DNA from 2 places in the Paraburkholderia sp. D1E genome. Region 2 is predicted to be linked to the other one. Evidence: riboswitches for the same ligand, from Rfam matches in the RefSeq annotation. Region 2 holds a riboswitch; the other holds the start of a gene.

Region 1 (14,996 bases), 6.2 Mb from region 2:
TCCGTCGAGCCGACCTGTTCCTGGATCATGCCGAAGCAGTCGTCCGAATCCATGATCGAGAACTGCGGCTTGAGGCCGACGTGTTCCGCTTCCTGTCGCAGAATCTGCACGCCGAGCGAGTGGAAGGTGCAGACCGTCAACTGGTTGACGGGCACTTTGCGGCCTTCCTTGCCGGGCGTCGTGAGCGTCTTGCCTTCGAGCAGCTTGCCCACGCGCTCGCGCATTTCCAACGCGGCCTTGTTCGTGAACGTGACGGCGGCGATGTGGCGCGGCTCGAAGCCTTTGGCCTCGATCAGGTGGGCGATTTTCTGCGTGATCACGCGCGTCTTGCCGCTGCCTGCGCCGGCGAGCACGAGACACGGACCGTCAAGATAACGGACCGCTTCATTTTGAGCGGGGTTCAGGCCTGCGGACATCGTCAGTGGATGGGTAATGCGGTTGAGGGCGCTTGGGTGCGGAATCGCGAGACCGAAGGCCCGGGGGCATGCTGCACGGGGCGGGCGGCTGGCGCGCGTGCCTCAGTCTGAGGGGCGTTCCGGCACGCTACGATCCGCGCGAGAGGAGCGATGTTAACACGGATGCCCGAAGCGGATGCCGTGACAGACGCCGCTGTCGGACGGCCAGGAAAGGGGGCCGCAAGGGCGGCTCGCCCGACGACAAAAACGCGGTTGCCCCGGTCGTGGCCGCAACTGCCGTCCGAGCGCCGCCAAACAGGCGCCGCCGACAAACGCCTGCGACGATGCTGACAGTCCGCCTTCGGGACATGCCACAATTACGCTGTTGCGCGCCGTCGCCGCGGTGGCAAAGCGGCGCGCCGTTTTTGCAGGAAGACACGCATGTCCGCATCGCTGAAGATTGGATTGATGGGTTACGGTTTTGCTGGTGCGACCTTTCATGCGCCGGTGATCGAGCACTGCGGGCGAGCCAGCATCGCAGCCATCGCGACGAGCCAGCCCGAGCACGCGCTGGCCGATTACCCGCACGCAAAGGTGGTGGCCGATCTCGACGCCCTGCTGGCGCTCGACGAAATCGACTGCGTCGTCATCGCGACGCCCAACGACACGCACTTCGACCTGGCGCGCCGCGCGCTGGAAGCGGGCAAGCACGTGGTGGTCGACAAACCGGTCACGCTCACCGCCGCCGACGCCCACACGCTCGCCAACATTGCACTGGCTCGCAGCAAGCGGTTCGTCCCCTTTCACAACCGCCGCTGGGACGGTGATTTTCTGACCGTGCGGGACCTGCTCGCCGGCAGAGAGTTGGGGCGCGTCACGCAATACGAATCGCATTTCGACCGTTTCCGGCCGGAGGTTCGGCAGCGTTGGCGCGAGGAGGCTTCGCGCGGTGGCGGTTTGCTATTCGACCTTGGACCGCACCTGATCGATCAGGCATTGGCGTTGTTCGGCGAACCGCAGACCGTGTCCGCGACCGTTCGGACGCATCGCGACCAGGCCAGCGCGCCGGACTACGTGCACATTCAACTGGGGTACGGTGAGTTCGAAGTGGTGTTGCATGCAAGCGCGTTGACTGCGCTTGTCGCACCGAGGTTTGCGATCCACGGCACGCAGGGCAGCTATGTGAAACACGGGCTCGATACGCAGGAAGATCAGTTGAAAGCCGGCTTGCGGCCTGGCGATGACGGGTTCGGCGCCGGCAATGCGGCGGGGGTACTGCGTGTGATCCAAGGCGATCAGGAAGTGGAGCGGGAAGTGCCTACGCGCAACGGAGAATACGTCGGCTTTTATATTGCCTTGGCCGACGCCATTCAGAACGGCGTGAAATTTCCGGTCAGCGCTCAGGACGCGGTCGACGTGATGACGATTATCGAGCTGGCCGCCAGGAGTTCGGAAGAAGGCACCCGGCTACCGTTTGAGCGTATTCGCTAAATTTTGCCTAAGGGGCGCTTTCTCGCTATCTGGCGGCGGCACACTGGCAATGCCACCGCCCAAGGCAAAAAGCCTGACAACCCCGAAAGGAACATAACGTTACAAATAACCCCGTGTTCGCGGTCAGCGCGAATCCCCGGCAATCCGTTGCTACCCCAGTAGCACCACAAAACGACAACGACTTCCGGAGAGTCCATGCCACGTATCGTCCGCGCAGTAGCAGCATGCGCATTGCTCAGCTCCCTGGCCGCCTGCGTGGTGGCCCCCCAGCAACCCGCGCCGGCACCGCGCCCGAACCCGCAGCAGATCGCGGACCAGCGCCTGAACCAGGTTAACGGCCGTATCGACAACCTGAGCCGCCGCATCGACGTTCGCGTCAACCAAGGCTACTACCCGCCCCCACAAGGCGGCGCGCTGCATCACCGCCTCGACGTGATCCGTCAGGAAGCTCATGACATGGCGGCGCAACACGGCGGCGGCCTGTCCGGCGACGAACAGCGCGTGCTGAATCAGGAACTGGACAACGCGGCGCACGCCATCGGCGAATAAATCGGCGAACAATCGCGCCGGTTCAGGCACTGAAGCAAAGAAGCGCGGGCATCACGTCCCGCGCTTTTTTTGACATTCGCGATCCCCCAGCGGCACCCCCATGCCCCTTACGGGCCTTTATTTGACAAGCCCCCGACCCTCGCGTACATTCGCCGCACGCGTCGGGAGAGCGTGCTGGCAGCAGAAAATCGCAGGCCGCGCCGCCGAAGGGGCACACCCGCAAACTCTCAGGCAAAAGGACCGACCGCGTCGAAAAACCCGCGCCCAGGCAACATCAAGGCACCGGTTTTTCGCACTCTGGAGAGCGGCAGTAGCCATCTGCGCCGCGTACATCGAACGTACGTCGAGCAGATTCCGGCAAGCTGCCCACCGAAGGGGCGCGCGTTTCACCGTAGCGATCACGGCTTCACCATCGCACGGCGGCGCAATCTCTCAGGTATCGAGGACAGAGGGGCCATGCAACGCAATCGCTCGCAGCCAGCAGGCCGCGAGGCGTAGCGCCGCGTGGCCTTTTTTGTTTCGCGAGATGCCCGAGGCCCCATGACCGAACTCAAACACACCCCGCTCAACGCCACCCATCGTGCGTTCAACGCCCGCATGGTCGATTTTGGCGGCTGGGACATGCCCGTCAACTACGGCTCGCAGATCGACGAACACCGCGCCGTGCGCACCGACGCCGGCATGTTCGACGTCTCGCACATGTGCGTCGTCGATTTTACCGGCGAGCGCGTGCGCGCCTTCTTCGAATACGCGCTGGCGAATAACGTCGCCAAGCTGCAAACGCCGGGCCGTGCGCTCTACTCCTGTCTGCTGAACCCGAATGGCGGCGTGATCGACGATCTGATCGTCTATTACTTCGGCGAAGATCACTTCCGCGTGGTCGTCAACGCCGGCACCGCCGATAAAGATATCGCCTGGTTCGGCCAGCTCAACGCCGAAGGCAGCTTCGGCCTGACCATCACGCCGCGCCGCGATTACGCGATCGTCGCCGTGCAAGGCCCGAACGCCCGCGAAAAAGTCTGGCAAACCGTGCCGGCCGCGCGCGCCGCCACTGAAGCATTGAAGCCGTTCAATGCAGCGCGCGTCGACGACACGCCGTTCGGCGAACTCACCGTTGCCCGCACCGGCTACACCGGTGAAGACGGCTTCGAAATCATCGTTCCGGCGGATCACGTCGAAGCGCTGTGGAACGCGCTGCAAGCACAAGGCGTGCGGCCCGCCGGTCTCGGCGCGCGCGATACGCTGCGTCTCGAAGCCGGCATGAACCTGTACGGCCAGGATATGGACGACAACGTCTCGCCGCTCGACGCCGGCCTCGCCTGGACCGTCGATCTGACCTCGCCACGCGAATTCGTCGGTAAGGGCAAGCTCGAAGCCGACGGCTCGCAGGCCGCGTTCGTCGGTCTGATCCTGCTGAAGGAAAACGGCAAGGCAGCGGGCGTGCTGCGCGCTCACCAGAAAGTCGTCACGCCGCAGGGCGTTGGCGAAATCACCAGCGGCACTTTTTCACCCACGATGCAGGAATCGATCGCCTTTGCGCGCGTGCCGAAAGGCGTGCAGCCGGGCGACACCGTTCATGTCCAGATTCGTGACAAAAACGTTCCCGCAAGCGTGGTAAAACTGCCGTTCGTGCGCAACGGCAAGGTGCTCGCAGTTTAAGCAGCCGGCGCGCGCGTCTAACTTTTTAAGTCACTACCGAATCACACCGCATAGGAGCATCCGATGAGCATCCCGGCCGATCTGAAATACACCGAATCGCACGAGTGGGTCCGCACCGAAGCGGACGGCACGCTGACGGTCGGCATCACCGACCATGCGCAAGAAGCGCTCGGCGACATCGTCTTCTTCGAAGTCCAGGAACTGGGCAAGACCGTCAACGCTGGGGACACCGTCGCCGTGATCGAATCGGTGAAGGCCGCTTCCGATATCTACGCGCCGGTTTCGGGCGAAATCATCGAAGCGAATCCGGCCGTCACCGATACGCCGGATGGCGTCAACAGCGCGCCGTACGACAACTGGCTCTTCAAGATCAAGCCGGCCGCGGACGCATCGCTGGACCGCCTGATCGACGCGGACGCATATTCGAAAGCGATCGGCGCCTGATTCATCGCAAGTTGCACCATTACGTTTAAACCCGACAGGCGCGGCGCGTCCGATTCAATCGTCGAACGGACGCCCGCACCGGCAGGAACAACCTCATGAAGCTCGAACACCCGGATCGTCTGATGAACCGCACTCCTCTCTCGCTCGCCGCGCTCGAAGTGCATGACGCCTTCGCTGAACGGCACATCGGCCCGGATTCGGCCGACCAGCATGCGATGCTCGAAGCCCTCGGCTTCGCGTCGCGCGCCGCGCTGATCGACGCCGTCATTCCGAAGACGATCCGCCGCACCGAAACGCTGCCGCTCGGCCCCTTCGCCCAGCCGAAGAGCGAAGCGGAAGCGCTCGCCGCGTTGCGTGAGCTGGCGGACAAGAACCAGGTGTTCCGCTCGTACATCGGGCAGGGCTATTACAACGCGCACACCCCGGCGGTGATCCTGCGTAACGTGCTGGAAAATCCGGCGTGGTACACCGCGTACACGCCGTATCAGCCGGAAATCTCGCAGGGCCGTCTGGAAGCGCTGCTGAACTTCCAGCAGATGATCGTCGACCTCACCGGTCTGGCGATCTCGAACGCATCGCTGCTCGACGAAGCCACCGCCGCCGCCGAAGCGATGACGCTGCTGCAACGCGTCGGTAAACCGAAATCGAACGTGTTTTACGTCGCCGACGACGTGCTGCCGCAAACCATCGAAGTGGTGAAGACACGCGCCACGCCGGTCGGCATCGAAGTTAAAGTAGGCCCGGCTGCGGACGCCGCGACCGCGAATGCGTTCGGCGTGCTGCTGCAATACCCGGGCGTGAACGGCGATGTGCGCGACTACCGCGCACTTGCCGATGCGATCCACGCAGCGGGCGGCCACGTGGTGGTCGCCGCCGACCTGCTCGCGCTGACCGTGCTCACGCCGCCGGGCGAATGGGGCGCGGACGTGGCCGTCGGCAATACGCAGCGTTTCGGCGTGCCGGTTGGTTTCGGCGGCCCGCACGCGGCTTACCTCGCCGTGCGCGACGAATTCAAGCGTCAGATGCCGGGCCGTCTCGTCGGCGTCACCGTCGACGCGCAAGGCAATCCGGCGCTGCGTCTCGCGCTGCAAACACGTGAGCAACATATCCGCCGCGAGAAGGCGACCTCGAACGTGTGCACCGCGCAAGCGCTGCTCGCGATCATGGCCAGCATGTACGCGGTCTATCACGGCCCACACGGCCTGAAGACGATCGCGCTGCGTGTGAACCGCATCGCGGCGTTGCTGGCTGAAGGCGCGAAGCAACTCGGCTATACGCTCGTCAACGAAACCTTCTTCGATACGCTCACTTTCGAAGCCGGCGCGCGCACACAAGCGCTGCATGACGCCGCGAAGGCGAAGCGCATCAACCTGCGCCGTGTCAGCGACACGCAAGTCGGCCTGTCGATCGACGAAACCACGACGCGCCGTGACCTCGCCGATCTGCTCGCCCTCTTCGCAGAAGCAGCAGGCGCCAAAGACGTGCCGCAAGTCGACGCACTCGACGCAGCCCTTGCCGCGTCGAACACCGCGTCGGTACCCGCCGCGCTTGAACGCACCAGCGCGTACCTCACGCACCACGTGTTCAATCGTCACCATTCTGAAACGGAAATGCTGCGCTATCTGCGCAGCCTGTCCGACAAGGACCTCGCGCTCGATCGCTCGATGATCCCGCTCGGCTCGTGCACGATGAAGCTGAACGCGACGTCGGAAATGTTGCCGGTCACGTGGCCCGAATTCGGCCAGATCCATCCGTTCGCGCCGGCTGAGCAAACCCTCGGCTACCGCGAAATGATCGATCAGCTCGAAGAGATGCTGGTCGCGGCAACTGGCTATGCAGCGGTATCGCTGCAACCGAACGCCGGCTCGCAGGGCGAGTACGCCGGTCTGTTGATCATCCACGCTTACCACGCGTCGCGCGGCGAAGCACATCGCAACGTCTGCCTGATCCCCGCTTCGGCGCACGGCACGAACCCGGCGTCGGCGCAAATGGCCGGCATGCAGGTGGTCGTCGTGGCTTGCGACACGCAAGGCAACGTCGATATCGAAGACCTGAAGAAGAAGGCGGATCAGCACGCCGACAAGCTCGCGGCAATCATGATCACGTACCCGTCCACGCACGGCGTGTTCGAGGCGAACGTCCGCGAAATCTGCGAGATCGTGCATGCGCACGGCGGTCAGGTCTACGTGGACGGCGCGAACATGAACGCAATGGTCGGCCTGTGCGCGCCGGGCCAGTTCGGCGGCGATGTCTCGCACCTGAACCTGCACAAGACCTTCTGTATTCCGCACGGCGGCGGCGGACCGGGCGTCGGTCCGGTCGCAGTCGGCGCGCATCTCGCGCAATTCCTGCCAAATCAGATTTCGTCGGGCTATGAGCGCGCGCCGAACGGTATCGGCGCCGTGTCGGGCGCACCGTACGGTTCCGCGTCGATCCTGCCGATTTCGTGGATGTACATCGCGATGATGGGCGCGAAGAACCTCACGGCTGCCACCGAAACCGCGATCCTCAACGCGAACTACGTCGCGAACAAACTCGCGCCGCATTATCCGGTGCTGTACTCGGGCCCGGGCGGACTGGTTGCGCACGAATGCATTCTCGACCTGCGCCCGATCAAGGAAACCAGTGGCATTACTGTCGACGACGTCGCCAAGCGCCTCGCCGACTACGGCTTCCACGCACCGACCATGAGCTTCCCGGTGCCGGGCACGCTGATGGTCGAGCCGACCGAATCGGAGTCGAAGGAAGAACTCGACCGCTTCATCGAAGCGATGATCGCGATCCGCGAGGAAATTCGCGCTGTGGAAGAAGGTCGCTCGGACCGCGAAGACAATCCGCTGAAACACGCACCGCATACGGCAGCGGTAGTCATCGCGAACGACTGGAAGCATGCGTATGCGCGCGAAACCGCCGCGTATCCGCTGCCCACGCTGATCGCGAAGAAGTACTGGCCGCCGGTCGGCCGAGCGGACAATGTGTACGGCGACCGCAATCTGTTCTGCTCCTGCGTGCCGATAGCCGATTACGAGTAAGCATGGCCTTGACCGCGCATCGCCTGAAGGTTGTAAGCAGGCGTTGCGCGGTTCTGTCGCTTGTGTCCGCAAACGGCTAACATCACACACCGAATCAGCCTAACGAGGAGTTTCGCATGGCGCGAAAGGTGCGATTGATGCAAAGCCGGACCGGAGCAAGGCGAGTCCAGACGTGGCAGCAGACTTGCACACTGTTGTTAGCAGGCGCAGCCGTGCTGCTGCCGCTGCGGCAGGCGCACGCCGCAATGAATTTTTGTGCAGCGCCCGCGCTGCAAACCAGCGAGCGCACGAATGCCGATCCAGGGGTCAAAGCACTGGTGAGCAATGTGCAGGCACATCTGAACGACCCGCCGCATGCGCTGGCGAAACTGCATACCGAAGGCACGCTGCCGCACGAAGGCATTTACGATCAAAGCGTCGAGGCGGAGAAGGATCTCGATCTGCTGCGTGACGCCGCGCTCGCATGGCGCGCAACGAGCGACGACCGTTATCTGAAGCTGGTCGACCGCTTGCTGTATGCGTGGGTCACGACTTATCAACCCAGTTTCAATCCGATCGACGAAACCCATTTCGAAGGCCTCATCCTCGCCTACGACATGACCGCGAGCGCGTTACCGGTGAAGACACGCAATGCATCGATGGCGTTCCTGACGAAGCTCGCGAACGGCTACATCGGGCAGATCGATGCACAGCCGCGCCCGCTCAAGGGCACGTTTAAGAACAACTGGCAAAGCCACCGGATCAAACTGATCTCGATGGCCGCGTTCACGCTAGATAACCGCAAGATGATCAATGCGGCGCAGCGCCTGTTCGACGAGCATATCGGCGACAACATCGCGCCGGACGGCTCGACATTCGACTTCGGCGAACGCGACGCGCTGCACTACGTCACCTACGACCTGCAGCCGCTCGTGATCGCTGCGCTCGCCGCGCGCCGCCACAACCGCAACTGGTTGCCGGAGAAGGGGACGAACGGCGCCTCGCTGGCAGTCGCACTGAACTGGCTCACGCCGTACGCGGACGGCAGCAAGACGCATGAAGAATTCGTGCATTCGAACGTTCCGTTCGATGCCAGACGTCGCGAGGCCGGTTTGCCTGGCTATTCGGGTCAATGGGACCCGAAAAACGCGACGGAACTGTTTCACCTGGCGGCGCGTCTCGACGGACGCTATACGCCGATCGCGCTGCAGCTCGCACCGACGCCACCCGCGTGGCTCGCCGTGTGTTTGCCGCTGCCGGCGCGCTAAACTAACTTTTATCAGCAGGGAGCAGTAAATGGCAGTCAGCGTGTTCGATCTCTTCAAAATCGGCATTGGTCCGTCCAGTTCGCATACGGTTGGGCCGATGCGCGCGGCACTGATGTTCGCGCAAGGGCTCGACCGCGACGGGCTGCTTAAGGCGACGGCGTCGGTGAAAGTGGATCTGTACGGTTCGCTCGGCGCGACCGGCAAGGGGCACGGCACCGATCGCGGCGTGATGCTCGGTTTGATGGGCGATGCGCCCGACACGGTCGATCCCGACACGATCGTGCAACGGCTTGAAGCAGTTAAGGCGTCGCGCAAGCTCGCCTTGCTCGGCACGCACGACGTACCGGTCGTCCAGAAAGATCACATTTCGTTTTATCGCCAGGCGCTGTCCGAGCATCCGAACGGCCTGATACTGCGTGCGTTCGATGCGCAGGGCGAGACGCTGCGCGAGTCGACGTATCTGTCGGTGGGCGGCGGTTTTGTGGTGACGGCGGGCGCGCCGAACACGAAGGTGCTAAGCGCCGTCGAACAATTGCCGCATTCGTTTCGCAGCGGCAACGAATTGCTCGAACTGTGCGATTCGACCGGCAAGAGCATCGCGCAACTGATGTGGGAAAACGAACGCGTCTGGCGTACGGAAGAGGAGATACGTTCCGGCTTGCTGAAGATCTGGAACGTGATGCAGTCCTGCGTGTCACGCGGTTGCGGCATCAACAATCCGGGTGCAGACGGTAACTTGCCCGGCCCGTTCCAGGTGAAGCGCCGTGCGCCGCAGTTGTACCGCGCGTTGTCGGGTAATCCTGAGCTGGCGCTACGCGATCCGTTGTCGATGGTCGACTGGATCAATCTCTACGCCATTGCCGTGAATGAAGAAAACGCCGCGGGCGGGCGCGTGGTCACCGCGCCGACCAATGGCGCGGCCGGCATCATCCCCGCCGTGCTGCATTATTACACGCGCTTCATGCCGGGTTCGAACGAGCAAGGCGTGATCGACTTCCTGTTGACGGCAGCGGCGATCGGCATTCTGTACAAGCTGAATGCGTCGATTTCAGGCGCGGAAGTGGGGTGCCAGGGCGAAGTCGGCGTGGCCTGTTCGATGGCCGCGGCCGCGCTCGCGGCGGTGATGGGCGGCACGCCTGCTCAAGTCGAGAACGCTGCTGAGATCGGCATGGAACATAACCTCGGGCTGACATGCGATCCGGTCGGCGGGATGGTGCAGATTCCGTGTATCGAACGCAACGCGATGGGCTCGGTAAAAGCCGTGAATGCCGCGCGAATGGCCCTACGCGGTGACGGCACCCACTACGTGTCGCTGGACTCTGTAATCAAGACGATGATGCAGACCGGCGCGGATATGAAGACGAAGTACAAGGAAACGTCGCGCGGTGGACTAGCGGTGAATATTGTGGAATGTTGAGAAACGCAAACCCGATGCGGCAACGACTCAACTGTACCGGTCGTACCCATCGCAACGCATGGAGGCTTCATCGCAATGCCGCTCGCTTCTGAATCTTCTCCCGCCGCCCAAACCACGGGCGCGCGCCTCGTCGTCGATGCCTTGCTGACACACGGCGTCGAGCGTGTTTTCTGTGTACCCGGCGAGAGTTTTCTCGCCGTGCTCGATTCGCTACACGACGAAACCGACCGCATCCAGACCGTGGTCTGCCGGCATGAAGCGGCGGCCGCGAACATGGCCGAAGCAGTCGGCAAATTGACCGGGCGTCCGGGCGTCGCCATCGTCACGCGCGGACCGGGCGCGACGCATGCATCGATCGGCGTGCACACCGCGTTTCAGGACTCCACGCCGATGATCCTGCTAATCGGTCAATGCGCGCGCGAGCATCTCGACCGCGAGGCCTTCCAGGAAATCGACTACCGGCGCATGTTCGGGCAGATGGCCAAGTGGGTCGCGCAAATCGACGATCCGAAGCGCATTCCCGAATATCTGAGCCATGCGTTTCACACGGCGACGTCGGGGCGGCCAGGGCCGGTCGTGTTGTCGTTGCCGGAAGATGTGTTGAGCGATGCGTGCGACCTTGTTGCCGGCGCGCCTGCATTCAAGCGAGTCGCGGCGTCGCCGTCTGCTGGGCAGATCGAGCAGCTGCGCCAGTTGCTCGAAGGCGCACAACGTCCGATGGTGATCGCCGGCGGCAGTGGCTGGACACCCGCTGCATGCGCGGACTTCCAGCGCTTCGTGGAGAACTGGCAATTGCCGGTCGGCCTCGCGTTCCGCTTCCAGGACACACTCGACAATGAGCATCCAAACTATGCCGGCGATGTCGGACTCGGCATCAATCCCGCGCTTGCTCAACGTATCCGCGATGCGGACCTGCTGCTGACACTTGGACCGCGTCTGGGCGAAGCCACGACGAACGGCTACACGCTGCTCGACATTCCGAAAACGAAGCAAACGTTGGTGCACGTCCATCAAGGCGCGGAAGAACTAGGCCGCGTGTACGCAGCCGATTTGCCGATCGTGTCCGGCATGCCGGAACTGGCAGCGCTGCTTGCCCAACTAAAGCCTTCTTCTGACAAGCCCGCATGGGCGGGCACGGCGCAAGACGCACATAGCGCCTATCTTGACTGGCGCAAACCTCGCCAGATTCCTGGCGACGTGCAAATGGGCGAAGTGATCCAGCAGTTGCGCGCACATCTACCGGAAGACGCGATCCTCACCAACGGTGCGGGCAATTACGCGACGTGGCTGCATCGGCATTTCTCGTATCGGCATTTCCGCTCGCAACTTGCGCCGACCAGTGGTGCGATGGGTTATGGCGTACCAGCGGCGATCGCGGCGAAGTCGATGTATCCGCAACGTGCAGTGGTCGCATTAGCCGGCGACGGCTGTTTCATGATGTCCGCACAAGAACTCGCGACGGCGATGCAGTACGACCTGCATGTGATCTTTATCGTCGTGAACAACAACCACTTCGGCACGATCCGCATGCATCAGGAACGGCACTATCCGAATCGCGTGCACGGTACCGGTCTCACGAATCCGGACTTCGCCGCGTTCGCGAGGTCGTTCGGCGCGCACGGCGAGACGGTCGAGCACACAGAAGATTTCCTGCCGGCTTTGCGGCGCGCCATGGAAGCACCGTGCGCGGCGCTCATCGAGATCCGGATGCCGCAGGAGGCGAGCACGCCAGGCGCGACGTTGGAGCAGATTCGGGAGCAGGGGCGGAAGCTGCGAGGGGAATGAGCCGTGCAGCGTGGTGCGTGCGAGGATCTGCTTGATCGCACGAACGCCGCGATCAAGCAGACTTCACCAACCACCAACGCCCACACGCTCCAAGAATCAGTAGCATCAGCGCCACCACGTCGACGATCACAACGCGCCCGAGATGCATATTCAAATGCCCCGTCGACCATGCCAGCCACAAAAACGCGCAAATGCTGATGGCGCCCGCGGCGAACCCCACCGGCTGCATCGCCGCGTTGAACGCCGAATAGATCAGAAACGCGCCGAGTAACCCAAACAACACCGCACGGTGGCGCATGAGGACGGCAAGATTGGGTTCCTCGACCGCGATACCGTAAAGACTCGCAAGGCGGCTCGCGCCGAGCGCCCCACTGAGCGGCAAAAGATGAATGACGCCGGCAAACACTAGCGATACGACAATGAGATACTTCATGGTTCGCCTCTGGTAGGTCAGCATGACGGGCATGCGCATACGGGAGCGCATGCCCGTCATGCGGCAAGCAGCGGCCTGCGCCACAGCTTGCCGAATCGTACTGGTGTCAGTTCGCGGCCCGTTGCAAGTCGGGTGCGTCGCCAGCGTCCGCTTCGAGCCACGCTGCGATCATGGGGCGCGCCGCTTTTCGGCTGATTGGGTGAAAAGCGAGACATCGGCTTGCCATAAGCAGCGTCATCATTTCACCATCGCGGATGAATGCGAGACCTCCGCCGAGCTCCGCCGCGTGCATGGCGCACCGCTCGATAGCGCGCTGAACGCCAAAACGTATCATCAGGACGCGGGCAAGCAACGCCTCGTCGGGTGGGCACGTTTGCATCAGATGAACTGCACCATCGAGCGCTGCTTGCGCAGACTCCAGTTCGCTGCCAAGCAGCACGCGCTCTGACTCCTCCACGCCGCGATCCGCCACGACCCGCGCAGCCATGCCGCTCACCACGCCAAGGTAGCTGGCTGATGCGACGATCTCGAACCAGCAGAGGCCCAGCACTTCGGCAACGGCCACTATCTGCGCGGTCTCGGCGTCGTCTTCGGTTGCAAGCAGCAACTGATCAGCCGACACCTTCACGTTGTCGAAGCACAGTTCATGATTGTCCGCGGCAGCGAGTAGCGGAACGTTCCAGAACGCACGCCGCGTCACACCTGCTGCATCCGCAGGCAGAATTGCCATGCCGGTATGTTTGGCGCCGTCCGCGCCCTGCAGCGCGACGCCGACCGTGATGATGTCCATGCAATTCGCCATCGTACAGGGCTTTTTGCTGCCGCTAATCCGGAAGTCGTCTCCGTCGGGGGTCATGAAAACGGTTGAGTCCAGGATGCCGGCACCGCGGCGGCCCTCCGCGAAAGCGGACGCGACCAGAAGATTGTCGTGAGCAACGTCGTGCAGCATGTGCGCGCACGAAGGTACATGATCGGCGAGCGCATTGCAGAAGCTGACCGTGAAGTTGTGCATGGTGAGCATGAGCGCCATTGAAGGTGCGCTCGCGCCAATGGCGCGCTGCATACGAATGCCGTCGTACGGTGAAATCGCGGCGCCGCCCAGTGAGGACGGTACCCACAAGCGCGGCAGCCGGTATTGGTGGATCAGCGCCTTGATTGCCTGAGGCTCCATCGACTCCAGGGCCGACAGGCCACGGTGGGTCAGTTCGGCGTCCAGCCCCGGTGCGTAGCGCGCCAATACGGCGCGTGATTCCTGCAAGAACATGAAGTGTTACCTCGTTTCAAATGGTCATTCGGCTCGAATGGCGAAGCCATTCGAGGTACAGGGGAACCAGCATGGCAATCAGGTTATGTGGCAAATTCGCCGCTCTCGGGCAGTGCCATGGAATGCCTGGCAGCGCGGTTTGCCCTGTCATTGCATAGGCGAGATCGTGGCCGGCGCGAAGGGCAAGTGCGACGCCGTGCCCATTCCACGCGCCGATATGCCAGTGGCGGCCGTCGCGATCGAGTGGGGCGACAATCGGCCATTCATTTAGAGTGCAGCCGAGCAGTCCGTGCCAGACGACGTCCGCAGTGATCGAACGCACTGATGGAAAGAACAGGGACAACTGTGCAAGCAAATGCGACGCGTCTTGCGGCTTCTGAGCGACGCCGGCTTGTGTGTCGCGCGCGTAACGATAGTCGCCACCAATCAGCAGGCGGCCATCGGCCATCGGTCGCAAAAAATTGAACATGGGGCGCGCATCGTAGAGACCCTGGCCCTGCGTCCAGCCGATCGCTGAACGCTCCGCGCAGGAAAGGGCGCGCGTCACGGCGGCGAACGCTGTGACCGGCAGCACACTCCGTCGAAACGCGATCAGCCCGCCAATGGCACCGTCGACTGCAAGCACCATTCGCGACGCCCGGATCGAGCTGGAGCCGACGTGCAGCGTGCCGATGTCGCGCTCCAACCGCTCCACTCGTGCATGTTCGAAAATGCGCACGCCCTGGGCGAGAGCCGCTCGCTTCATCCCCACACATAATCGGCCCGGATTGAGCAACCAGGCCGGAAAGACGAGCGCGTTGCGTATGCGGTATGCGTCCGGCAACGATGCATGTACCGCATCGGCACCGAGCAATGGCACGTCGAGCCCAAGCGATCGATACACCGCCGCCCGCCTTTCGAGCTTGAGCGCATCGGCGTCTCGGAGGGCGACTTGCCATTGCCCGGCACAGCGGAGTTCGCAATCTATCGCCAGGTCTTTCGCGAACCTGGCTGCGAATTCAACTGCGCCAAGCGAATAGTCATACGCCGCACGCGCGAATTCTTCGCCCAGTGACCGCACCTGGTTTTCGATGGCCGGTCCGATGCGCGGCGCGCATTGACCTGAATTCAGGCCGCTCGCGCCGTAACCGATGCGTCCCGCCTCGAGCAGTAGGACGTCGAGTTGGGGCGCGGCCAACTTGAGATGCAGCGCGGTCGACAAGCCCGACAGGCCGCCGCCGACCACCGCGACGTCGCAGCGCAGGTGGCCGCTTGGCGCGGGCGCAAGCTCGTCGAGCGGG
Region 2 (14,996 bases):
GGTCGATTCTTTGCTGCGCGGCGAGCGCACGCGTTTTCGCGGCGAGCATTTTAATGTGGATGACTATTTATTGCGCCCGGCGGACCCGTTTCGCAGCCGTCCGCGCATCTACGTCGGCGGTGAATCGGAACCGGCGCGGGAACTGGTCGCCGACAAGGGCGACGTGTGGTTCGTCAACGGCCAGCCGCTGGACGACGTCAAGGCGTTGATCGCGGATGTATCGGTCCGCAAGCGCCCCGCCGCGCACGAGCCGTTGCGTTTCGGTTTGTCAGCATTCGTCATCGCTCGCGAGACGGATGAAGCCGCAGATCGGCACCTTGACCATCTCTTCGCGCTCGCCTCGAAAGATGCCCCATTACGTGAGCAACAGAAGTCGAACATCGACCCGAAGGCGGTAATGTTCCAGACCTTCGCGCGAACGCCGCGCGTGGGCTCGAACGGCGGCACGGCGGCTGGACTGGTCGGCAGCTATGACACGGTCGCAGAACGGATTGCCGGCTTTCACCGAGCCGGGATCGAGTTGTTCATGCTGCAATTCCAGCCGTTCGAGACCGACATGCGCATTTTTGCCGAAGAAGTGATTCCACGCGTACGCCGCCTGCTCGATTGAGCCGGGCAGGTTCCTCGGCGTTCAGTTCCGGGCCCTCGTGTGGCACAGTATCGTCAAGCGCATGCGCTACGCTTGCGAAACTGACTAGCCACGACGAGCGACATGAAGAACCTGACTGCGTACGAGCCCCCGGTCGACGAAGACCAGCTTCTGCTGAAGTGGATCCGGCGCGCGCGTGAATCCCAGATGAGCCACTACGACATGGCCGACCTCCTGTCGGCGCGTGACCGCGGCGTCGGCTGGCTGGTCACTGTATTGACCGCTTTTGTGGGCACGGCCGTGTTTGCGTCGCTGAGTTCGGCCACCGTCTCACCGGTACTCAGGATCGTCCTGGGCCTCGTGAGCGTGGCGGCCGCGGTCTCCGCCGCGCTGCAAACTTTCCTCCGATACGCGGAGCGTGCGGAAAAGCATCGCGCGGCGGGTGCGCGCTATGGCGCGGTACGGCGCAGGCTCGAAGCGATCTTCGCCGGTGACGCCGATGCCCGCGACGGCCACTATCTCACCGCGATCCGCGACGAGCTCGACCGGCTCGCTGAAGATTCCCCGAACGTGCCGCCGCGCGTCTTTTATCGCACCCAGCGAACCCTGTCCAACGAACCCCGACGAAGCCGCGATGCCTGAGCGACGCCCCGCTCATCTGAAAGCTACCGTGTAGCGGACACGAGCAGCATCATTGGCCGCTCGCGTTCTTCCGCCAGCTCAGGGCGTGCGGCAAGATCGGCATCGGTCGGCCCCCACTCGTCGACATGGGTAATGGTGAAGCCCGCGCCGATCAGGTGGTTGAGCAAGGTGCCGATGGTGCGGTGCTGCTTGATGACACCGTCGGCGAGCCAGTTCGTGACACGTGGCCCTTCCAGTTGGTAGCTGTCGAGCGGCCAGTGCTTGCGGCCGTCTGCGTCGACCGACCAGCAGGGTTGCTGCGGCGCCATGAAAACCGGATGCTCGATCGAGAACACGAGGTGCCCGCCCGGCACCAGCGCGCGGTGCACAACGTCGAGCAAGCCGCGCAAATTTTCGATGTAGTGAAACGCGAGCGAGCTATACACAAGGTCGAAGCCTGCCTGCGGCAAGTCGAGATGTTCGAGGTCGGCTCGGTCATAACGCATGGCCGGATCGTTCGACGGCGATCGTGCCCGCTCCAGCATTTTCTCCGAGACGTCGAGACCGAGCACCGTGGTGGCGCCCGCCTCGCGCGCCCATCGGCAGAACCATCCATAGCCGCAGCCAAGGTCGACCACGGCCAGGCCGCGCATCTCCGGCAGCATGGCCCGCAGCGCAGGCCATTCGGGGGCGCCTGCGAGGCCCTGTTTCGAACGACCCAATTGGCTGTAGTTGTTGAAAAATGCGGGGTCGTCGTAAATGTTCTGTGTCATTTGTAAATAGCATTAACTGTAATTGAGGCAACGCGGCGGCATGATGTATAAGCGAAGAATCTTTACGGCGTGCCATTTACTCCCTGCAATTTCGCTTGCCGGGCAGCTCGACCACGCCTCCTGGCAAGGCGGCTGAAAGCCTGCACAGGCCATCCTTCAGGTCGCTTAAGCGTCATTTAAGCTCGCTGCCCGCACAATACGCGCTGGTGAGAATACCCCTATTCCTGAACATGTTTTTCCGTCAGTCATTTGAAATGCGGTATCCCCACCCGGGCTCCCAGTATTCACATCTTTCCGGGTCTTTCCTTTTGCCCGACTATGGTATTGTCCGACCTGCGCTGTAAAGCGCATTGCCACACTCAATCGGGAAGCATAATCGCTCCCTAAAAAAAAGATTATGGAAGTCCAGAACGCCCGTCGTTGGGCACCAAGGGGAACACGCGTCTGGCTGGGCGCGGCCGCCGCATTGGCGATCGCCAGCGGAGTGCGCATGTTGCTCCATCCGCTTATCGGGCCGATCATGCCGGGCACCGCGTTCTGTATCGCGGCGTCGCTGGTCGAATATTTTTGCGGGCTGGCCCCGGCGCTCACAGTCATGCTGCTCGGCCTGGGTATCGCCGACTATCTGTTCGTCCCGCCCTACGCAGCCATCACGGTATTCAATAGCGCCGACCTGGTCCTGCTGGTTTCCTATCCGCTGGTGACGCTGTTCGTCATCATGCTGATCGAACGCCTGCGCCGCTCGCAGTTTCGTGCGGAACTGATCGCATCGGTTGCGCAGTCGCGCTATGAAATGCTGCTGCGTCACGACAACGAACGCATGCTCGCGCGCCGTGCCGTCGATGAAACGCATCGACTGCTGCGCCATCTTTCGCATCATCACAAGACCTTTATTTTCATTCAGGCGCTCGAGCGCAACGCGCTGCAACCGGCCGACGACCTCAAACCGCAAGGCGCGTTACCGCGTCTGCCTAACGAAATTGCGCCTGGCCCGCGCTTTGCCGATGTCGATCCCGAAGACATTCAACGGCTCAGCAAAGCACTGTGGCCCGGGAGCCACCGCGTGCGCCTGAAAAGCGGCGACGGTGTGTCGAAGTTGACCGAGTGCGTGTGCGAACGGTTCACCACTCATGCCGGCGAGTTTCTCGTGCTGCGGATCGGAGTCTGATCCATGAGCCAACCAACGAGTCTCTTCTTACCCGGCGACGACCATGCCGTACTGATGTTGCACGGCCTGTCGAGTTCGCCGCTCGAATTACGCTTTCTCGCCCGCTATCTGAACGCCGAGGGCTTCACCACCTGCGCGCCGGTCCTGCCGGGCTACAGCGCAGGCTCGAAAGAAGCGGCGATGGAGGCATGGCTCGAGGCCGCCGTGCGCGAGTACGACGCGCTGGCCGCGCGCTTTGCACGTGTCTCAATCTGTGGGCTATCGATCGGCGCGGCGCTAGCGCTGGCGCTGGCGCATCGCCGTCCCGGGGCGCAGTCGCTCGTGCTGTTGTCGCTGACACTCTCATACGACGGCTGGGCGATCCCCTGGTATCGCTTCCTGCTCAACTGGGCGTACTTCACGCCACTGCGCAAGCGCTGGCGCTACCGCGAGGAAGCGCCGTTCGGCCTGCGCAACGTAGCGCTCCGGGCGAAGATCGCCCGTGCGATGCAGCGCAGCGACTTCAGCGAAGTCGGGCCGTCCACGATCTCATTGCCCGCCTTGCACCAGGCGAGCCGCCTCGCCACGAGCGTGCGTACGCAGGTGCGCGACATCAAGACCGATTGTCTGATTGTCCACGCGATCGACGACGAGACATCGAGCCCCCGCAATGCCCGCTTTGTCGCCGCGAATATCGGCGCTGCCTTCTTACGCACAATCTGGCTGGATGATTCGTACCACATGATTACGTCGGACAACGAACGCGAAATCGTCGCGCGCGAAACCGCGCTATTTTTGCGCGAGAGCGAAGCCGCCCACAGCGGCGACGACAGCGGCAAGCAACAGGTCGTCTCGAAGGCTTTGGCGCGACGCCTCAGGCAGCTCGCGGCGCTTGGCAAGGAGCGCGCGTGACGGTGCATACCACGCCCAGATTCAGCAAACCGGCGAGCGTGCCGCTGCGCACCCCATTCAGATTCGGCAAATCCGCACACATGTCACTGCTGCTCGCCGCTGCGCTGGGCCTTTGCACAGCGCGTGCTGCGTATGCGGACGATGCAAGTTCGACCGCGACGACCGACGCAAGCGCGGACGCGGCCACCGACAGCAAGTGGAAAATTGGCGTAGGCCCAGGCGTGGTGATCACGCCCACGTACCCGGGATCGCGACAATTGAAGGTATTCCCGTTCCCTGCGCTGGACATCTCTTACGACGACCGGATTTTCTCGCAAGGCCCTGACGTGCTTGGCGTCAACGTGCTGCGCAGTCCCGCCTATCATGTGGGCGCTGCTCTCAGTTTCGATTTCCAGACTCGCAAGGAGTCTGACGATCCGCGGCTGCATGGGCTTGGCAACGTGTATGGCGGCCCCAAGCTGAAGCTGTTCGCGGACTACACGTGGTGGGCGTTTACCGGCTCGGTGGCGCTGTACCAGGATATCGCCGGGCATCACCAGGGGACCACGGTCAGCACGGATTTCGTGGCTTCTGCACCGGTTGGCGGCTGGTTGTTCTCGGTGGGCCCGGGGTTCACCTGGGCGAACGGGACTTACACGCGGACGTTTTTCGGCGTCTCAGATCAGCAGAGTTCGGCTTCGGGATTGCCCACGTATAGCACCAGTGCCGGTGTGCGGGACATCCATATGAACGCCATCGTGTCTTACGACTTTTCAAAGCACTGGAATGGCTCGGTTTCCGCTACTTTCGGACGACTGGAGCACGACGCGGCGAATAGCCCGATTACCGAAAAAAGGTTCGAGCTGAATACGCTCGCTTCGGTGAACTACAAGTTTTAGTTTTTGGCTTTTTGCGCGCCCTTAGCGCACAAAAAGCCAGTAGCGTTTCAGTCTCCGGCGCCCAGCTCTTCAACTTCGATTCCCAACTCCCCGGCCATGCGCCGCACCACCACCTGAAGCCGGCTCAGTTCATCGGCGAGCCGCTTCTGTTCGGCTTTCAACGCCTCGAACGCCGACAGCGGCACAACCTCATCTTCCCCGCCGGGCGGTGCCAGCTCACTCGCGCTGACTTCGCCGCATAGCAGATGCGTCCAGCGATTTTCGCGCTCGCCCGGTGTCCGGGCCAGCTTCACCACCCGCGAGGGATCCCCGTCGGCCAGTTCATCGAGAAACGCCTCCACCGACGAAATGTCAGCGAACCCATGCAAGCGCGCGCTGTTCAAGCGCAGCTCAGCCGCAGTTTGCGGGCCGCGCAGCAACAGAGTAGTCAGTAGCGCTGCCGACTGACTCGGCAATCCCAACACCCGGTTCATGTTGTGCTCGAAACGCGGCACACGGCTGCTGCTGCCCTCCATCACCAGGCTCAGGCGCTTCAATCCGTCGACGGCAGTCAGCACCTCCGCCTCGGTCGCATTTATCACCGGCGCACGGCCAGTTTTCTGGTTGCAGCCCAAGGTCAGCGCGTTCAGAGAAAGTGGATAACTGTCCGGCACCGTGTGCTGCTTTTCGACGAGCACGCCGAGTACGCGCCCTTCAAGCAAGGTCAAAGCGCGGATGGAGGGACGGGAAACAGCGTCGGGAGTGGAGTTCATAGAGGAAGTCGCGGCATGCGCCGCCAGGTCTCGTGGAGGGTGTGCCTTACCGTTGCACAGCCGGGCGGCAGGTTTTAGTTTGTGGGCCCTATGATAAACGCCCCAGCCGCTCGCGGTGTACGAATCTCCGCAATGACGAGGCGCATCCCAAACGCGCCCGCATCCGTCCCGGCGCATTTTTGTTTTGTTGACATGTTCCCATATTAGAGATAATTTCCCGGATATGGAAAATTCACTCCCAGACGACAACGCCATCGACCGCCGCATCGCCCAGCGCCTGCGAGGGCTGCGTGCCGAGCGCAACTGGTCGCTCGACGATCTGGCGAAGCTCAGCAACGTCAGCCGCGCCACCCTGTCGCGCCTCGAAAACGCTGCCGTGAGCCCAACGGCGAGCGTGCTGGGCAAACTTTGCGTCGCCTACGGTTTGCCGATGTCGCGCCTCATGCATATGGTCGAAGAAGACTTCGCGCCGCTGGTGCCGCGCGAGGCGCAGGCGGTCTGGACCGACGCGAGCGTCGGCTTCCGGCGCCGCTCGGTGTCGCCGCCGGCTCAAGCGCTGAGCGGCGAGGCGCTGGAGTGCGAACTCGATGCCGGCGCACGCATCACTTACGACGCGTCGCCGAGAGCGGGCCTCGAACATCATCTGATCCTGCTCGAAGGGCAATTGCAGATCACCGTCGACGGCCGAAGCCACGATCTGCGTCCCGGCGACTGCGTGCGCTATCAGTTGTTCGGCCCCAGCACGTTCGTCACGCCCGCGCACAGCGCGGCGCGCTACATCCTCTTCATCGTCTGAGTGCGAGCCAACATGAGCGCCACCGCCATCACAACCTTTTCCGCCGACGACCTCGTGCGTCATCTGCCCGAACTCGGCGCGCTGCTGCGTGCCTGCGTCCACGACGGCGCCAGTGTCGGATTTGTATTGCCCTATAGCGTTGAAGAGAGTGAGGCGTTCTGGCGCGACAAAGTGCTGCCGTCGCTGCGCGCGGGCGCGCTTGTGCTGTTCGTCGCTCGTCACGGCGAATCAATCGCCGGAACCGTGCAACTGGATTACGACACGATGCCGAATCAGCGTCATCGCGCGGAGGTGCGCAAGCTGCTGGTGCACCTCGCGTTTCGCCGCCAGGGCATCGCCAAAGCGCTGATGATGGAACTGGAACACCGTGCGCAGCAGTTGCAACGCAGCCTGCTGACGCTCGATACGCGTACGGGCGACAAGGCGGAGCCGCTCTATGCCGCGCTGGGTTATCAGACGGCCGGTGTGATCCCGCAGTTTTGCCGCGACACGCAGGAGGAGCGGCTTGATTCGACCACCATCATGTACAAGACGCTCAGCGCGTAACGCTGACTGGCCGCCCGTGACGCACGCTCAAGATGAGCGATACGCCACCAGGCAGCCCGTCGTGCAGACTCAGCCGAGTCTTCAAGCCGTGGTTTAACGGCGCGAATCGAACGCGATCCGCACAGCCAGACCGGCGAGCACGGTGCCCATCAGCCACCGTTGCACGAGCAGCCATACCGGCCGGCCGGCGAGAAATCCGGCGATCGAACCCGCCATGCTCGCAATCAGCGCGTTGATCGTGACGGCGATAACAATCTGCACGCAGCCGAGCGCGATCGACTGCCTGAGCACGCTGCCGTGCGCCGGTGAAATGAATTGCGGCAGCAACGACAGATACATCACCGCGATCTTCGGATTGGCGAGGTTGGTGACGAGGCCCATGGTGAACAGCTTGCGGCGGCTGTCGTGCGGCAGGTCGCGCACCTGGAACGGTGAGCGGCCACCCGGCTTGACCGCCTGCCATGCCAGATACAGCAGATAAAGCGCGCCGCCGAAACGCAACGCGTCGTACGCATAGGGCACCGTCAATAGAAGCGCGGTGATGCCGAACGCTGCGCAAAACATGTAGAACACGTAGCCGAGCGCGACGCCGCCGAGCGACACGAGCCCGGCCCGCCGCCCCTGGCAAAGCGATCGCGAGATCAGATAAATCATGTTCGGGCCGGGCGTGAGCACCATGCCGAGCGAGACCAGGGCGAAGGCGAGCATCGTTGTGACAGCGGGCACGGCGGTCTCCTGTGTGAGTTGAAAATCGAAGTCGGGCAGTGCCGCTAAATATAGCCGATGTCGCCGATTCAGGCCTTAAACCCACACACGAAAAGTCCCTATACGCAGTTGAACGGGGTTCATTGCACATCGCGATTGCGCTTACACGCGCGGCTCGCTGCGCCGCTTACGCGGTGTCGCGATTGGCGGGCGACGCGCGCCGTGCTCCGCATCACGGCGCGCGATTCACTGCGGTACGGCCAGGCGAGATCAGCTGAGATACGTCTCCACGAGTTTGACCCAGTAGCTCGCGCCGAGGCTGATGATGCGGTCGTTGAAATCGTACTTGGGGTTGTGCACCATGCAACCGCCCCACTCGCCCACGCCGTTGCCGATCACGACGTAGCAGCCCGGCACCGCATCGGACATCCATGCGAAGTCTTCGCTGCCCATCATGCCTTTGGTGTCGGTCAGCACGTTCTCGGCGCCGACCAGATCGGTGATCACATCACGCGCAAGCGCGGTTGGCGTCTCGGCATTGACGACCACCGGCACGAGGCGTTTGTAGTCGATCGAGGCTTCCACACCGAAGCTTTGCGCCTGCAGCGTGACGATTTCATGCACGCGTTTTTCGATCCGCTCGCGCATCTCGGGGTTGGTCGAACGCATGTTCAGCAGAAGCTTCACCGTTTCGGGGATCACGTTGTGGGTCGCGCCCGCATGAATTCCGCCGATGCTCACCACGCCCACTTCGGAGGCCGGCAGATTGCGCGAGACAATAGTCTGCAGCGCCATGATCAGCGAGCCGGCCGCGACGATCGGATCGCGTGCCTTGTCCGGCATTGCGCCGTGGCCGCCCACGCCTGTCAGCGTGACCGTGGCGACGTCCGAGGCGGCCGTCACGCCGCCCGTCTTCACGACGAACTGACCGACCGGAATGCCCGGGCCGTTGTGCAGCGCGTAGACCGAGTCGCACGGAAAGCGCTCGAACAGACCCTCTTCAATCATGCGGCGCGCGCCGCACAGGTTTTCTTCGTCGGGCTGGAAGATCAGGTTGAGCGTGCCGTCGAAGTCGCGGCTCGTCGCCAGATGCCTTGCGGCGGCCAGCAGGATCGCGGTGTGGCCGTCGTGGCCGCAGGCGTGCATCTTGCCAGGAATCCGGCTTGCGTAGGGCAGATGCGTCTGCTCGTGAATCGGCAAGGCATCCATGTCCGCGCGAATGCCGATCCTGCGCGTGCCGTTGCCCAGTTTCAGTTGCCCGACCACACCCGTGCCGCCGATGCCGGTATGCACGTCGTAGCCCCACTCTTTCAGCAAGCCGGCCACCAGTTCCGCTGTATTGACGACGTCGAAGCCTGTTTCCGGATGCGCGTGAATCTGGCGGCGCAGATCGACAAAGGTCTGTTCGTCGGCGACCACGTCCTTGATCAGTTTGGCCGATTGCAGTTCCGCTTCAACGATTTGTGCTTCAAGCATGCGATGTTCTCCTGTTAGTTCTGGTGGTCCTGCCAGCCGTCTCTGATGATGGGCTGCGCTGCATTTAATTGAAATCTCTGGCCGGTGCGCTCAGTCGGCGCGGCGCTCTTTCAACGCCGCCAGTGCGCCGAGCGACACCGCGCTGCACGCGACCATGTACCAGGCCGGCGACATGGGATTGCCGGTCGTGCTGATGAGCCACGTCACGATGAATTGCGCGAATCCGCCGAATACCGACACGCCGATGCTGTACACCATCGAAAAACCCGTGGCCCGCACATGTTTCGGAAAGCCTTCCATGAGAATGAGAAAAACCGAGCTGGAAGCGGCCGCGAGACAGCTAACCAGCGCGGCGATCACCGTCAGCGCGACGCCGAGTTGCGCGGTGTGGTTGAGCAGCCAGAACGCCGGATAGATCAACACGGCGCCGAGCAGTGTGGCGCCGACGACCAGCGGCTTGCGACGCGGCAGGCGATCCGACAGCAGACCTGCGAGCGGCGAACCAATCAGCAAGACCGCGCCCGCCACGCAACCCGATAGAAACGCGGTGCCCGGCGGCATATGCAGCACGCGGATCAGATAGGTCGGCATATAGAACACGACGATGTACATCGATGCCGTGCCGCCGACCATCATGAGAACACCGACGCACACTTGCCGCAGATGACGCGCCATCACCTCACGAAACGCGCTGCTTTCACGCGCCGTGGCATGGTGCGTTTCATCCAGCGCGCGGCGGATATACATCCCGACCGGGCCGATCAGCAAACCGCAAAGGAACGGAATGCGCCAGCCCCAGCTTTCCAGATCGGCAGGCGCGAGGAAATGCGACAGCAGAAAACCGCTCAGCGCGCCGACCAGCGCCGCCGCACCCTGGCTCGCCAGTTGCCAGCCAACCAGAAAACCGCGTGTGGACCGCACGCCCGACTCCATCAGCAACGTGGTCGACGCGCCGATCTCGCCGCCTGCCGAGAAGCCTTGCAGCAATCGGCCGAGCACGATCAGGAGCGGTGCGAACAGGCCGATCTGCGCATAAGTGGGCGCAAGGCCGATGATTGCCGTGCCGAGCGCCATCAGCGCGATGGTCAGCGTCATCGCCGCTTTACGACCGGCCCGGTCCGCGTAGTTACCGATCAGGATGCCGCCCAGCGGCCGCATCACGAAACCAATGCCGAAGGTGGCGACCGCCATCAGCAGCGAGCCGAAAGCCGTATGCGACGGAAAAAACAGCTTGCCGATCAGGACCGCGAAGAAGCTGTAGATCGTGAAGTCGAACATCTCCAGCCCGTTGCCCAGCGTGGTCGCGGCGATCAGCGCGAACTTCGAGGCGCGTGGCTGAGCGGACGACTGATCCGACAACGGAGCGAGCCCCTGAACCGGCCCCTGAGACACCGCGTCGACTGACGCGGGTTGCAGCGAGGTGTGCAGATTTGCCATGACGATTCCGATGACTCCGGTGGAAGGGGCTGCGTCGCCTTGCGGCCGACGTCAACCGAACAGTGCGGTCGTCAATTTCCGAGCGCAAATCGTTTGTTTTTATAGCTATCACTTTTATTTATCCCCACACTGGAGGCTGCGGCGGCATACAGCCGAGGCACCCTTCGAGTGGATTCGACGATGAAACTTCACCAATTGCGCTCATTGATCGCCGTCGCGGAGAACGGCAGCATCCACGAGGCGTCGCGTGCGCTGCACGTCACGCAGCCGGCCGTGAGCAAGGCGCTGTCCGATCTGGAGGCGGAACTCGGCGCGCCGATGTTCGTGCGCTCAGCCAAGGGCACGCAACTCACGCCGTACGGACAAAGCCTGATTCGCCACGCGCGCGCGATCGAACAGGAACTGCGCCATGCACACGAGGACATCTCCACGCTGCTCGGCATCGCGCGCGGCACCGTGACGGTGGGCGTCACGCCGGTGACGTCTGCCGGGCCGTTTGCTGAGGCGTTGCGGGAGTTTTCACGGGTTTATCCGCAGGTCACCATTAACGTGTTCGAATTGCGTCCGCCGCAGATCCAGGAAGGCCTCGCGGACGGCTCGATCGATTTCGGCCTGGTCTCGCGCATCGGTCAGCCGACCGACACGCGTTTCCACTGGGAGACGCTCTACACCATCGCCACGACGCTGGGCGTGCGCACCGGCCATCCGCTGCGCGGCACGCATTCTCTGCAGGGGCTCGCCCAGGCGGCATGGCTTAGCTGGGACGCGCTCGACGATTCAACGAGCCTGATCGGCACGCTGTTCGGCAGCCAGGACATCGCGCCGCCGAAAAACGTGCTGCGTTGCACGTCGACGTCGCTATACCTGGAGATGGCCAGCACCACCGACCGCATCAGCCTGTGGTCGGAACTGCCGTTCCATACGGCGCCGTACAAGGGACTGCTGCGCAAGATCGGTCTGACCGAACCGCTGCCGGACATGACGATCGGCTTGATCTGCCGGGATATCGATCTGACCACCACCGTCGCTGCAACGCTAATCGAGATGATTCGCACTGCCTGTACCGCGTTCTCGGGGGTGTACCAGCGCGCCGGTGCGACGCCGGGGCGGCGGGCGCAGGAGCCCAGGGTGCGTCCGTGAGCATGGCCTGGTGGCGGCTGCGGGAATTGAACGCCCCACGGTGAACATGCCGACGCCTCGGACCCAGGCGCCGTAGGCGCGACCGTGAGCCCAGCGTGGGCGCGCCTACGTGGATGGGCCTTTTCAGCGTGCCGTGCACAGCTCCCGGCAGGGCCGATCGGGCGTCGCATTGCAGGAAACACTTGCGGTGAAGTTTTTTGCCCGGTATTGTCGAGCCGTTCTGCAATGCAGCGCGGGAGAGATCGTCAGAGGATTGTGACGACGCCGACGGAGCAACCGCCCCGGAAACTCTCAGGCAAAAGGACCGCGCAGCTGGAACATCTGGAGAGCGGCGCCGTGCGCGCCCACCGAAGGGGATTCCCTGCATACCGCCTAAATTGCGCGCGTATGCTCACGGGAAGAAACTCTCAGGTACATGGACAGATGGGGCATCGACGCCGGTTTCGACACGAAATCGACACCGGTGATGCTCAACTACTCTGGATCATGTCATGTCACGAATCGCCATTATCGGCGCCGGCATTACCGGCGTCACGACTGCTCACGCCCTGGCGCAGCGCGGCCACCACGTTACGGTGTTCGAACGTCATCGCTATGCGGCGATGGAGACCTCGTTCGCCAACGGCGGCCAGTTGTCGGCCAGCAATGCCGAAGTCTGGAACAGCGCGGCCACCGTGCTGAAAGGCTTGCGCTGGATGCTCACGCGCGACGCCCCGCTACTGCTCAATCCGATGCCCACGTGGCACAAGTATTCGTGGATGGGTGAATTTCTACGGCAGATTCCGCACTACCGTGCGAACACCGTCGAAACGGTGCGGCTCGCGATTGCTGCGCGTGAGCATCTGTTTTCGATTGCCGAGCGCGAAGGGATCGATTTCGATCTGGAGCGGCGCGGTATTTTGCACATCTATAAGACGCGCAAGGAATTCGATTCGGCGAGCAAGGTGAATGCGTTGCTGCGCGAAGGTGGACTGGACCGGAATCCGGTAACGGCGAGTGAGTTGCATGCGATCGAGCCGACGATAAAGGGCGAGTTTTACGGCGGCTTTTTTACACCTTCCGATTCCACCGGCGATATTCACAAGTTCACCCGCGGCCTGGCGGACGCCTGCGTGCGACACGGTGTGGAGTTTCACTACGATGCCGAGATCGCGGCGATCGAGCAGCCGGCTGAAGGACAGTTTTCCCTGACGGTTAATCTCGAGGGCGAGTCACAGCGCTTTGCCTTTGAGCGGATCGTCGTGTGCGCCGGCGTGAAGAGCCGCGATTTTGCGGCGATGCTTGGCGATCATGTGAATATCTATCCGGTTAAGGGTTATTCGATCACCGTTTGTCTCGATGATGAAGTGAGTCAACAGAACGCGCCATGGGTCAGTTTGCTTGACGACAGTGCGAAGATCGTCACCAGCCGGCTTGGCGTGGATCGGTTCCGGGTTGCGGGGACCGCGGAGATCAATGGGTTCAATCGGGATATCCGGTCGGATCGCATTGCGCCTTTGGTCGACTGGACTCGACAGTATTTTCCTGAGGTGTCGACTTCGAAGGTGATTCCATGGGCTGGATTGAGGCCTATGCTGCCGAGTATGTTGCCGAAGGTGGGGCGCGGGAAACGGCGCGGCGTTTTTTATAACACCGGGCATGGGCATCTGGGGTGGACGTTGTCGGCGGCTACTGCGCAGGTTGTGGCGGGGGCTGTTCAATAAGGGTTGGTTGCCTGCGGGGCGCTTTGGTCGTCTGGTTGCCTGCTGCGTTGGCCTTTCCTTGAATTCTTATTGGTTTATTAGCGTCGCCCCTGTGCGGGGCAGGCACCTACTTTTCTTTGCCTGCTGCAAAGAAAAGTAGGCAAAAGAAAGCAGCTCACACCGCTAGCTTATAAGCGGGTCCCCCGCGCAGTCGCGGTAGTGGTCCATCTGGAATCTGTGTCTTCGCACACTCGGCGCTGGTGACAAAGGAGTCGTCAGCTCCCACTCCGCACTGCGTGCGTCGCGGACGGGTCCGCCTCGGAAACCATGGGGCTTCGGTTGCGCGTTTAGGGGGCCGTCAGCTTCGACTCGGTGAGGTGCTCGATGAAGCCTGATCGCAAAACATTGTTTAGAACTATCTGCAGCGCTTTCGCGATGGTCCAGGCAGGGCTGCCCTGCCTGGATGCTTATCCGGAGTGAAGCGCCGCCAGGGCAAAACCCGCTGCATCTGCTAGTGTTCTCTAATCGGTGTCCCTCTCGATGGAATCTTCATGACCAGATCCCGCCACACCACGCGCAGAAACGCAGGCACGCGCCTCTCCGATAAACAGATCGCCGTAGAAGCTGCACGGCGCCTGGCCTGGGATGCCGCCGTGCCCCCCAATACCCTGCAAGTCAAAGTCTCACACGGGCGCATCACCCTGCTCGGCATCCTTCCACATGAACAGCAACGAATTGCTGCACTCGAAGACGTCTCCCGTTTGTTCGGTGTCACCGGTGTTTCCGATCACTCCACGATCAAGGCAAATTAGCATCAACCCGCCTGCAATAGCCTCCTGCAATGCCTCGCAATCTGCTTTTCTTCCTCAGTGTGAATCGCCCTCACCTTGCTCGCCGGATCACCTTCCGCTAGCCCCAAAAACGCAAGCCCCTCGCACACGCGTCTGCGAATCTCCTCACTGTGTTCGCCAATGCCACCCGTGAACACCAGCAAATCGATCCCGCCCAGTAAAGCCGCGTAAGCACCAATCGTTTTGCGCACAGCAGTAGCAAACGCCTCCAGCGCCAGCGATGCATTCGCATCGCCTGCCGCGGCGCGCTTCTCCAGCGCCTGCATATCGCTCTCGCCATCGGCGTAACCGGCCAGGCCGCTCTGGCGATTCAACAGCGTCTCCAGCGCGTTGGCATCGAGCTTCTCCACGCGCATCAGATACAGCAGCACGCCCGGGTCAAGGTCGCCGCTGCGCGTGCCCATCGGCACGCCGCCGGTCGGCGTTAATCCCATCGATGTATCAACGGATTTGCCGTCCTGCAACGCACATAAACTCGAACCGTTACCCAGGTGAGCGAATACCGCACGCGGCGGCAATTCGGCGCCGAGCCGCTTCACCAGCGATTCATACGACAGCCCATGAAAGCCATAACGAATCACTCCCGCATCCACATAGCGGCGCGGCAACGCAAGCTGCGCCGCGCGCGGCGGTAGCGTCGCGTGAAAGGCGGTATCGAAGCAGGCGAATTGCTGCGCATCGCTGAAAATCT

What was found. A riboswitch is a leader RNA that binds a small molecule or an ion and turns the genes downstream of it on or off. The one in region 2 is predicted to bind glycine.
Region 1: it holds a riboswitch for glycine, as region 2 does, so the genes downstream of both, gcvT (glycine cleavage system aminomethyltransferase GcvT) here and ACUN0E_RS14170 (D-amino acid dehydrogenase) in region 2, are expected to answer to the same signal.

What each region holds. Positions count from the first base shown of each region.
Region 1 is NZ_JBQYMB010000001.1:9,358,530-9,373,525, reverse strand. Features, by position in the region: gene ACUN0E_RS42040 (UvrD-helicase domain-containing protein) at 1-416, opposite strand, end outside; gene ACUN0E_RS42035 (oxidoreductase) at 837-1,886, shown strand; gene ACUN0E_RS42030 (hypothetical protein) at 2,082-2,435, shown strand; glycine riboswitch at 2,588-2,688, shown strand; glycine riboswitch at 2,723-2,894, shown strand; gene gcvT (glycine cleavage system aminomethyltransferase GcvT) at 2,976-4,094, shown strand; gene gcvH (glycine cleavage system protein GcvH) at 4,158-4,538, shown strand; gene gcvP (aminomethyl-transferring glycine dehydrogenase) at 4,634-7,570, shown strand; gene ACUN0E_RS42010 (alginate lyase family protein) at 7,687-8,817, shown strand; gene ACUN0E_RS42005 (L-serine ammonia-lyase) at 8,846-10,234, shown strand; gene ACUN0E_RS42000 (thiamine pyrophosphate-binding protein) at 10,310-12,019, shown strand; gene ACUN0E_RS41995 (phosphopantetheine adenylyltransferase) at 12,072-12,452, opposite strand; gene ACUN0E_RS41990 (acyl-CoA dehydrogenase) at 12,559-13,716, opposite strand; gene ACUN0E_RS41985 (NAD(P)/FAD-dependent oxidoreductase) at 13,733-14,996, opposite strand, start outside.
Region 2 is NZ_JBQYMB010000001.1:3,130,429-3,145,424, forward strand. Features, by position in the region: gene ACUN0E_RS14105 (LLM class flavin-dependent oxidoreductase) at 1-610, shown strand, start outside; gene ACUN0E_RS14110 (SLATT domain-containing protein) at 713-1,231, shown strand; gene ACUN0E_RS14115 (class I SAM-dependent methyltransferase) at 1,255-1,983, opposite strand; gene ACUN0E_RS14120 (DUF4118 domain-containing protein) at 2,381-3,151, shown strand; gene ACUN0E_RS14125 (alpha/beta hydrolase) at 3,155-4,042, shown strand; gene ACUN0E_RS14130 (MipA/OmpV family protein) at 4,123-4,920, shown strand; gene ACUN0E_RS14135 (YceH family protein) at 4,968-5,672, opposite strand; gene ACUN0E_RS14140 (helix-turn-helix domain-containing protein) at 5,896-6,468, shown strand; gene ACUN0E_RS14145 (GNAT family N-acetyltransferase) at 6,481-7,014, shown strand; gene ACUN0E_RS14150 (LysE family translocator) at 7,108-7,740, opposite strand; gene ACUN0E_RS14155 (M20 aminoacylase family protein) at 7,990-9,195, opposite strand; gene ACUN0E_RS14160 (MFS transporter) at 9,286-10,632, opposite strand; gene ACUN0E_RS14165 (LysR family transcriptional regulator) at 10,813-11,772, shown strand; glycine riboswitch at 11,996-12,089, shown strand; gene ACUN0E_RS14170 (D-amino acid dehydrogenase) at 12,264-13,475, shown strand; gene ACUN0E_RS14175 (BON domain-containing protein) at 14,006-14,266, shown strand; gene ACUN0E_RS14180 (acetate/propionate family kinase) at 14,269-14,996, opposite strand, start outside.